3 regions of the Cupriavidus cauae genome follow, and region 2 is predicted to be linked to each of the others. Evidence: predicted binding sites of a transcription regulator. Region 2 holds the regulator's gene; each other region holds the start of a gene.
What was found. Region 2 encodes FNR, which switches genes on or off when oxygen is low (the NO sensors DNR and NnrR bind a similar motif). Its sites were predicted from a motif close to TTGATNNNNATCAA; they were not measured.
Positions count from the first base shown of each region.

Region 1: the regulator FNR is predicted to act here: its motif matches at 1,200-1,213, upstream of KZ686_RS08440 (fatty acid desaturase).
Region 3: the regulator FNR is predicted to act here: its motif matches at 1,494-1,507, upstream of KZ686_RS11585 (universal stress protein).

Region 1 is NZ_CP080293.1:1,884,390-1,886,653, forward strand. It holds gene KZ686_RS08440 (fatty acid desaturase) at 1-1,139, opposite strand, end outside; gene guaD (guanine deaminase) at 1,273-2,264, opposite strand, start outside.
Region 2 is NZ_CP080293.1:2,881,146-2,883,409, reverse strand. It holds gene KZ686_RS12905 (hypothetical protein) at 6-275, shown strand; gene fnr (fumarate/nitrate reduction transcriptional regulator Fnr) at 454-1,182, opposite strand; gene KZ686_RS12895 (sulfite exporter TauE/SafE family protein) at 1,283-2,059, shown strand.
Region 3 is NZ_CP080293.1:2,589,062-2,591,325, forward strand. It holds gene fdhF (formate dehydrogenase subunit alpha) at 1-7, shown strand, start outside; gene KZ686_RS11575 (DUF6691 family protein) at 157-579, opposite strand; gene KZ686_RS11580 (YeeE/YedE family protein) at 589-900, opposite strand; gene KZ686_RS11585 (universal stress protein) at 924-1,427, opposite strand.

The sequences.
Region 1 (2,264 bases), 1.0 Mb from region 2:
TGGAAGTCGTACAGCTTGCAGCGGCGCGCGGTATCGAAATACCAGCGCCACGAGAAGTTCTGCACCACGATGCGGCCGGGCAGCGCCTGCTCGAGCAGCTCCTGCGCCCGCTTGAGCCGGTACAGCGGCACGCTCATGTCGACGTGATGGGCGGTGTGTTCCATGATGTGGTGCAGCAGGGTGCCGACACCATGACGAAAGCGCAGATGGACCGTGGTCGAGACGAAGGGCTGTGCGCGCGCCCACATCGTCTTGCTGTCGTACCAGGCCACGCTCTCATGGGTATGGTGGACGTACAGCACGAAACCGACGGTCGCGTTCCAGACCAGGAAGGGCACGGCGAAGCCGGCCACCAGCAGCAGCGCGACCGACTGCTGTGTCGCCAGCGCCAGCCAGACCAGCGAGCCGATCCACAGCGCCGCAAAGCCGGCCACCAGCAGGCAGTCCAACAGGAAGATCTTGCGGCGCGTCGCCATCTGCCGCCGGCTGGGGAAGAACAGTTTCAGCCACCAGATCTCGATCAGGTAATACAGCCCGGCACCCAGGCCGTTGCGGTACAGCCGTTCGAGCGCGCGCCGCCACCACGGCAGCGCCGCGTATTCCTGCATCGAACACGGGGCCCAGACGAAGTCGAAGCCCTTCAGGTTGGTATAGCCGTGATGGACGACGTTATGCCCGACCTCCCACAGGCTGTATGGCGTCAGCGACGGCAGGAAGGCGATCCGGCCCAGCCATTTGTTCAGGCCGCGGCGCGGCGTCAGGCTCTGGTGGCAGGCATCGTGCCCGAGGATGAACAGGCGCGCGATCAGCACGCCGGCCAGCACGCCGAGCCCGAGCTTGGCGAGCCAGTGCGGGGCGACGACCAGCGCGGCGAGGGCGGCGATGAACAGCGTCGCGTCGAGCGCGAACAGCAGCAGCGCGCGCGGCGTGCTGCGCTCGGACAGCGGAATCAGCCAGCCGCGGATGATCTTGCGCGGCGGCAGCGGCGCGTCGGCAGACAGCGGCGCGGGCGGATGGCCGGAACCATCGGCATCGGCGGACGGAACGGCCGAGGCCGCGGGAACGGCTGGGGCGGGGGAAACGAGCGAGACGGGCGAGACGGGCGAGACGGGTGCAACGGCTGAGGCGGGTGTGGTCATCTTGGCATCGGCATTGTCGAATGGCGCGGGCCAGCGTAATGCAGATCGATGACAACCGCCTTGACCGCGGTCAAGCCACGGCGCCGGACCGCCTGCGCGGCCTGTCCGGCGCCGTTCGGGGCTGGCGAGGCGCTTAGACGCCCGCCCGCTCGCCCATCACGTAGACGCTGTCGATCACCCGATCGTCGCCCAGCATCGCAAACGCGAACAGCTGCTCCTCGAGCGTTTCCGAGCGCGCGCTGCGGCGGCCCAGCAGCGGCGTGGCGTCGGGGTCGAGCACGATGAAGTCGGCCTCGTTGCCCGGCGCGAAGCTGCCGACGCGGTCGCCCCAGCCCAGCGCATCGGCCGGCGCGCGCGTGGCAAGGTAGAACATCCGCAGCGCGGTCAGGTGGTAGCCGCCCATCCGGGCGACCTTGTGCGCGGCGTTCATCGTGCGCAGCATCGAGAACGAGGTGCCGCCGCCGACGTCGGTGGCCAGCGTCAGATTGAGCCGATGCGCGTCCGACTGGTGGAAGTCGTACAGGCCGCTGCCGAGGAACAGGTTCGAGGTCGGGCAGTGCGCCACGGCCGCGCCGGTATCGGCGAGCCGGCGGCGATCGTCGTCATCCAGATGGATCGCATGGCCGTAGAACGCGCCCGGGCGCAGCAGGCCGTATCGATCGTAGACGTCCAGATAGCTGCGCGCCTGCGGGAACAGCTCCGCGACCCATTTGACCTCGTCGCGGTTCTCGGCCACGTGGGTCTGGATCAGCGCATCGGGGTAGGCGCGCGCCAGCTCGCCGCAAGCTGCCAGCTGCGCCTCGGTCGAGGTCGGCGCGAAGCGCGGCGTGATCGCATAGGACAGGCGCCCCTTGCCATGCCAGCGCGACAGCAGATCGGCCGATTCGCGCGCGCCCGATTCCGCGGTATCGCGCAGGAAGTCCGGGCAATGGCGGTCCATCAGTACCTTGCCGGTCGCCAGCCGCAGATTGCGGCGATGGCTCTGGGCGAACAGCGCGTCGGCCGAGGCGGCATGCACGGTGCTCCAGACCAGCGCGCTGGTGGTGCCGTTGCGCAGCAGCTCGTCGGCGAAGAAGCTGGCCACCGCGGCCGCGTATTCGGGCTCGGCGAAGCGGCGCTCCTCGG
Region 2 (2,264 bases):
CGGCCATGAAGGCGCGCTGGCTGATGTGGGTGCTGTGGCCCGCCTTCGTCGGCGCGGCGGTGGCGTTCGTGCTGGTGTTCTCGCTGATCGATCCGAGCGAGTTGCGCGTCTTCGGACGGCCGCTCGAGCTGTCGCACGGTGCGATCTACACGATCGGCTTCGGCGTCGCGTGGGCGGTGTGCGCGCTGTCCAGCGCGCTGACGCTGTGCATGCTGCCGGCGTCGATCCTGGCGCCGATGTCGTCGCCGATGTCGGCGGCCGACGAACTGGAGTAGGGCGATGGCGAAGCCGGCGATGCGAGCGAAGCGCGCAATGGGGGCAAAGCTGGCAACGGGGGCAAAGCTGGCAATGGGGGCAAAGCGGGCAAAGCGGGCAATGTGGGCGATGTGGGCGATGTGGGCGATGTGGGCAATGTGGGCGATGGCGGCCGCCAGCGCCATCGCCGCGCGGGCTTCAGCAGGCCGTCTTTCCCAGCAGCTGGCGGATGCCGTCCATGTCGACCAGCTTGACGTGGCGCTGGCGGATCTGGATCAGCCCGGCTTCGGCGAAGCGCGAGAACAGGCGGCTGACGGTCTCGAGCTTCAGGCCCAGATAGCTGCCGATTTCTTCGCGGCTCATGCGCAGCACGAACTCGGACGGCGAATAGCCGCGTGCCGACAGGCGCTCGGACAGGCTGATCAGAAAGCCCGCCAGCCGCTCCTCGGCGCGCATCGAGCCCAGCGTGATCAGCATCATCTGGTCCTGCGTGATCTCCCGGCTCATCAGCCGCATGAACTGGTGCTGCAGCGACGGCAACGAGGCCGACAGCGTCTGGATCTCGTTGTAGCGCACTACGCAGACCTCGGTGTCTTCGAGCGCGGTCGCGTCCGACGCATGCCGCATCTCGGTCAGCCCATCGAAGCCGACCACTTCGCCCGGCAGATGAAAGCCCGTGATCTGCGCGCGGCCGTCTTCCATCGTCACGTGGGTCTTCAGCGTGCCGAAGCGGATCGCATAGACCGCGTCGAGGGGATCGCCGAGGCGATAGAGCGATTCGCCCTTGCGCACGCGCACGCGTTCCTGCACCAGCGTGTCCATCTTTTCGACGTCCTGCGCCGACATGCCGATCGGCAGGCACAGCTGCCCCAGCGAGCAGGTGGAGCAGCGGGTCGATTGGTCGTTGAGGGGGATGGCGTTCAGCAATTGGAATCCGCGCGAAAGGAGGGAGTTGCCATCGGCATCGCGATGGGCGTCAAGCGTGCGGGCATTCTACCGTGCTGCTCCCCGTCGAGGGGAGCGTGAGATGGCAATCGGCGTACTGGCAAGCGTGTTTCTGCTGGCGCTGTTGGGCGGTGTCCACTGTGCGGCGATGTGCGGCGGCATCGCGCTGGTGCTCGAAGGCGATGACGCGCGGCGGGCCGCGCCGGTGTCGTTGTACCGCAGCCGCGCGGCGTGGGTCCGCGAACTGCTGGTGCTGCATGCCGGGCGCCTCAGTGCGTACGCAATGCTCGGCGCCTTGCTCGGCGCGGTGGGCGCGACCGCGTGGAAGACGCAGTATCTGCCCGTGCAGCGCGCGCTGTTCGCGGCCGGCAGCACCAGCCTGCTGCTTGCCGGACTATGGACGCTGGGCGGCGCGCAACTGGTGGGGAAGGCGCCGGGTGTGAACGCCGTGGCGCGGCGTCTGGCGGCAGCCTGGGCGCGTTGGGGCGGAAGGACCATCGCGCGGCAGGACGCGGGGCCGGTTACGCACGGCACCAGCCGGCGTCTGCTGCGCCGCTATGCCGCCGGACTTGCGTGGGGACTGGTTCCCTGCGGCATGGTCTACGCCGCGCTCGCGCTGGCCTTGCTGGCCGGCAGCGCGGCGTCGGGCGCGCTGGTGATGCTGGCCTTCGGTCTCGGTACGCTGCCCAATCTGCTGATGCTGTCGAGCCTGTCGGCCGGCCTGCGCGTGCTCGCGCGCCGCGCGTGGGTGCGCCGCGGGGTCGGCGCGGCGGTGGCGCTGTTCGGCGCGGCCGGTCTCGCGCGGGCCGCGATGCTGCCCGAAACGCTGGCCGCGCACGGCTTCTGCCTGACCCTCTGATGGCCGGCCGGCCCCTGCGTCCCAAGCCCGCGGTTGCAGGCCGGCGCGGGAATGCCATACAATCGCGGGAAGCCACGGCGACCGGGCCGCTTTCGCGCAGGTGTCGTGGTCGCCCGGTCGCGCTTGTTCCAGGCGTCTGTCACGGCACTCATGGGTTTCCATACCCATCTCCCTCCCCGCACTGTCCGGCTAGAACATCCGGTGT
Region 3 (2,264 bases), 290 kb from region 2:
GTTGTAAGTCGAAGTCGTCGACGCGGACGCGTGCCGCAAATCGAATAGCCTACGACGATGTTGCCGAGTGACTTGCACAGTGTAGCGGTCGCTCCTCCGAAACCATCCAGTTCCACCGTATATTGGATACCCTGGCTGTCCTTCGCCAGCACGCATTCAGCTACGCCTCCTTCCCCGCTCCAAAAGCCCGAATAGCCCCATTCCGACGAGCATGGCGACCACGAATACCACCGCCTTGTAGTCTCGCATGCCCAAGGTGACCAGGGCCGGTCCCGGGCAGAAACCTGCGAGGCCCCAGCCGATGCCAAACAGCAGGCTGCCTCCCACGAGACGTCGGTCGACGACGGTGGCCGTCGGTATTCGCATTGGCAGTCCGAGCAGCGAGGCGCCGCGCCGGCGAGCCACGGCGAAGGCGACAACGCCGACCAGGATGGCGCCGGCCATGACAAAAGCAAGCGATGGGTCCCAGTTGCCGGCCAGGTTCAGGAATGCCAGAACCTTGGCTGGATTCGCCATACCCGAAATAATCAGGCCGATGCAGAAAACCACGCGAGCCAGAAGTGCAAAGAGCGCAGGCATCTTTGCCTCTCAAGGATCAAGCAGATGGCGGGCGACGAAGACGGTAACGAATCCCGACGCCATGAAGGTGAGAGTGGCCACCAGCGAACGCGCCGAGAGGCGCGAGATGCCGCACATGAACGCCAAGCGCCAGGCGACATCGGCGCGCACCGGCGTGAGCAGTCCGCCAAGCACGCCGCTGATGCCGGCGATCCGGCCATTTAGCAGAACGAACATGGAGGCGGCGATGCCGATGATCACGCCGCCTGCCAGCGAAGCCAACGGGGTGAAGGAATTCCAGTCGAGAAGACCCGGTCGGGCCTTGCCATTCCTCTGGGCCATCGGCGCCATTCCGGCGTACGCCCCTAGCGTGCGTCGTTCGAAGTTGATACCGTGGCTGGCTCCGATTTGTCAGCACGCTGAGCCGGATGACGAACCAGCAGGACCGGACGCGTCGAGCGATGGACCACCCCCTGCGCCACGCTGCCCATCAACAATCGCTGCGCCCCCCTTCGACCATGCGTGCCCATCACGATCAGATCCGCATTCCACTCTTGCGCCTCGAGCTCGATCGTCGCCGCCACCCTTCCGGGCGCCACCGAGGTTTTTCGCAGCTTCGTACAATGCTCTACACCGGCCCCCGCCAGCGACGCCGCAGCGTCCTTCAAAACCTCTTCTCCGTAAGTCAGCAACGCCTCGGTGACGCCGCCGGGATCGTATGGGCCTATGCCGTAGTAGATATCGGTACTGTCGACAACATACAAGGCCTGGACTATCGCGCCGCAGCTCTGCGCAAGACGGGCGGCCTGCATTACTGCCAATCGGGACAATTCGCTGCCATCCACCGCTACCAGAATTCGTTTGTACATGATCATGCCCCTCCGCCACTTGTAATTGCGCGTGAGACAAGCATATGAGCGGGCACCGTCCAGCTATTGATTTGCATCAAGCTCCCTGGCTTCTCCTGCCGCTATTGTCTGACCGGACCTTGCAGCGCCAATGCTGCCGGAGCCGGCCGCCTGTGTCCGTGGCAGCCACACGACCCCAAGGAGACATCCATGCAGACAACCCTTGTACCGCAGCGACTTCGAACCCGTGGCAGCACTGGACCATCGAACCGTCGCGTGTACGACCATGAGGATATGTGCCGAGTGGAAACGCTCCAGGCGGCAGGGGAGCGTTTGCGAATCGTCATTGATCGCCCTTCCCTGCCGAGAGCGCTCGTCGTGATGCTGTACGCAGGCAAAGCCTCATCGCGCATCGCATCGGCAAACTACTTCTGCCGCAAGCTCTGGAAACGGGGCTACGCAACTGCCTTGATCGACATTGCCCCTCGTCGTCACCGGCACTCGGCCGACACTTTCCACAGACATACGGATCTCGTGCACCGCGTCGCCCGTGTCGCGGAATGGCTTGAGTCCGAGGCGCCGTGCGGTCCGATACCTCTGGTATGTGTAGCAGCAGGCGAGCTGGCGTCAGAGGCGACGATGGCGGTGGCCGGTCATGCTACGTTCTGCGCCTTGGTGACCCTGCGCGGTCCGCGAGACCTGGCCAGGAGCCCGAATCAGGATGCCTGCCCTATTCCTGCGTTCGCTATTGTCGGAGGCAACAGCTCGGACACCACCGCGCCAAACCGTGGCGACGGGTCGGCTGACTGTCAGTGCAGCCGGTCGTCGCTGGTGCGAACCCTGGGGGGAACCTTTGAC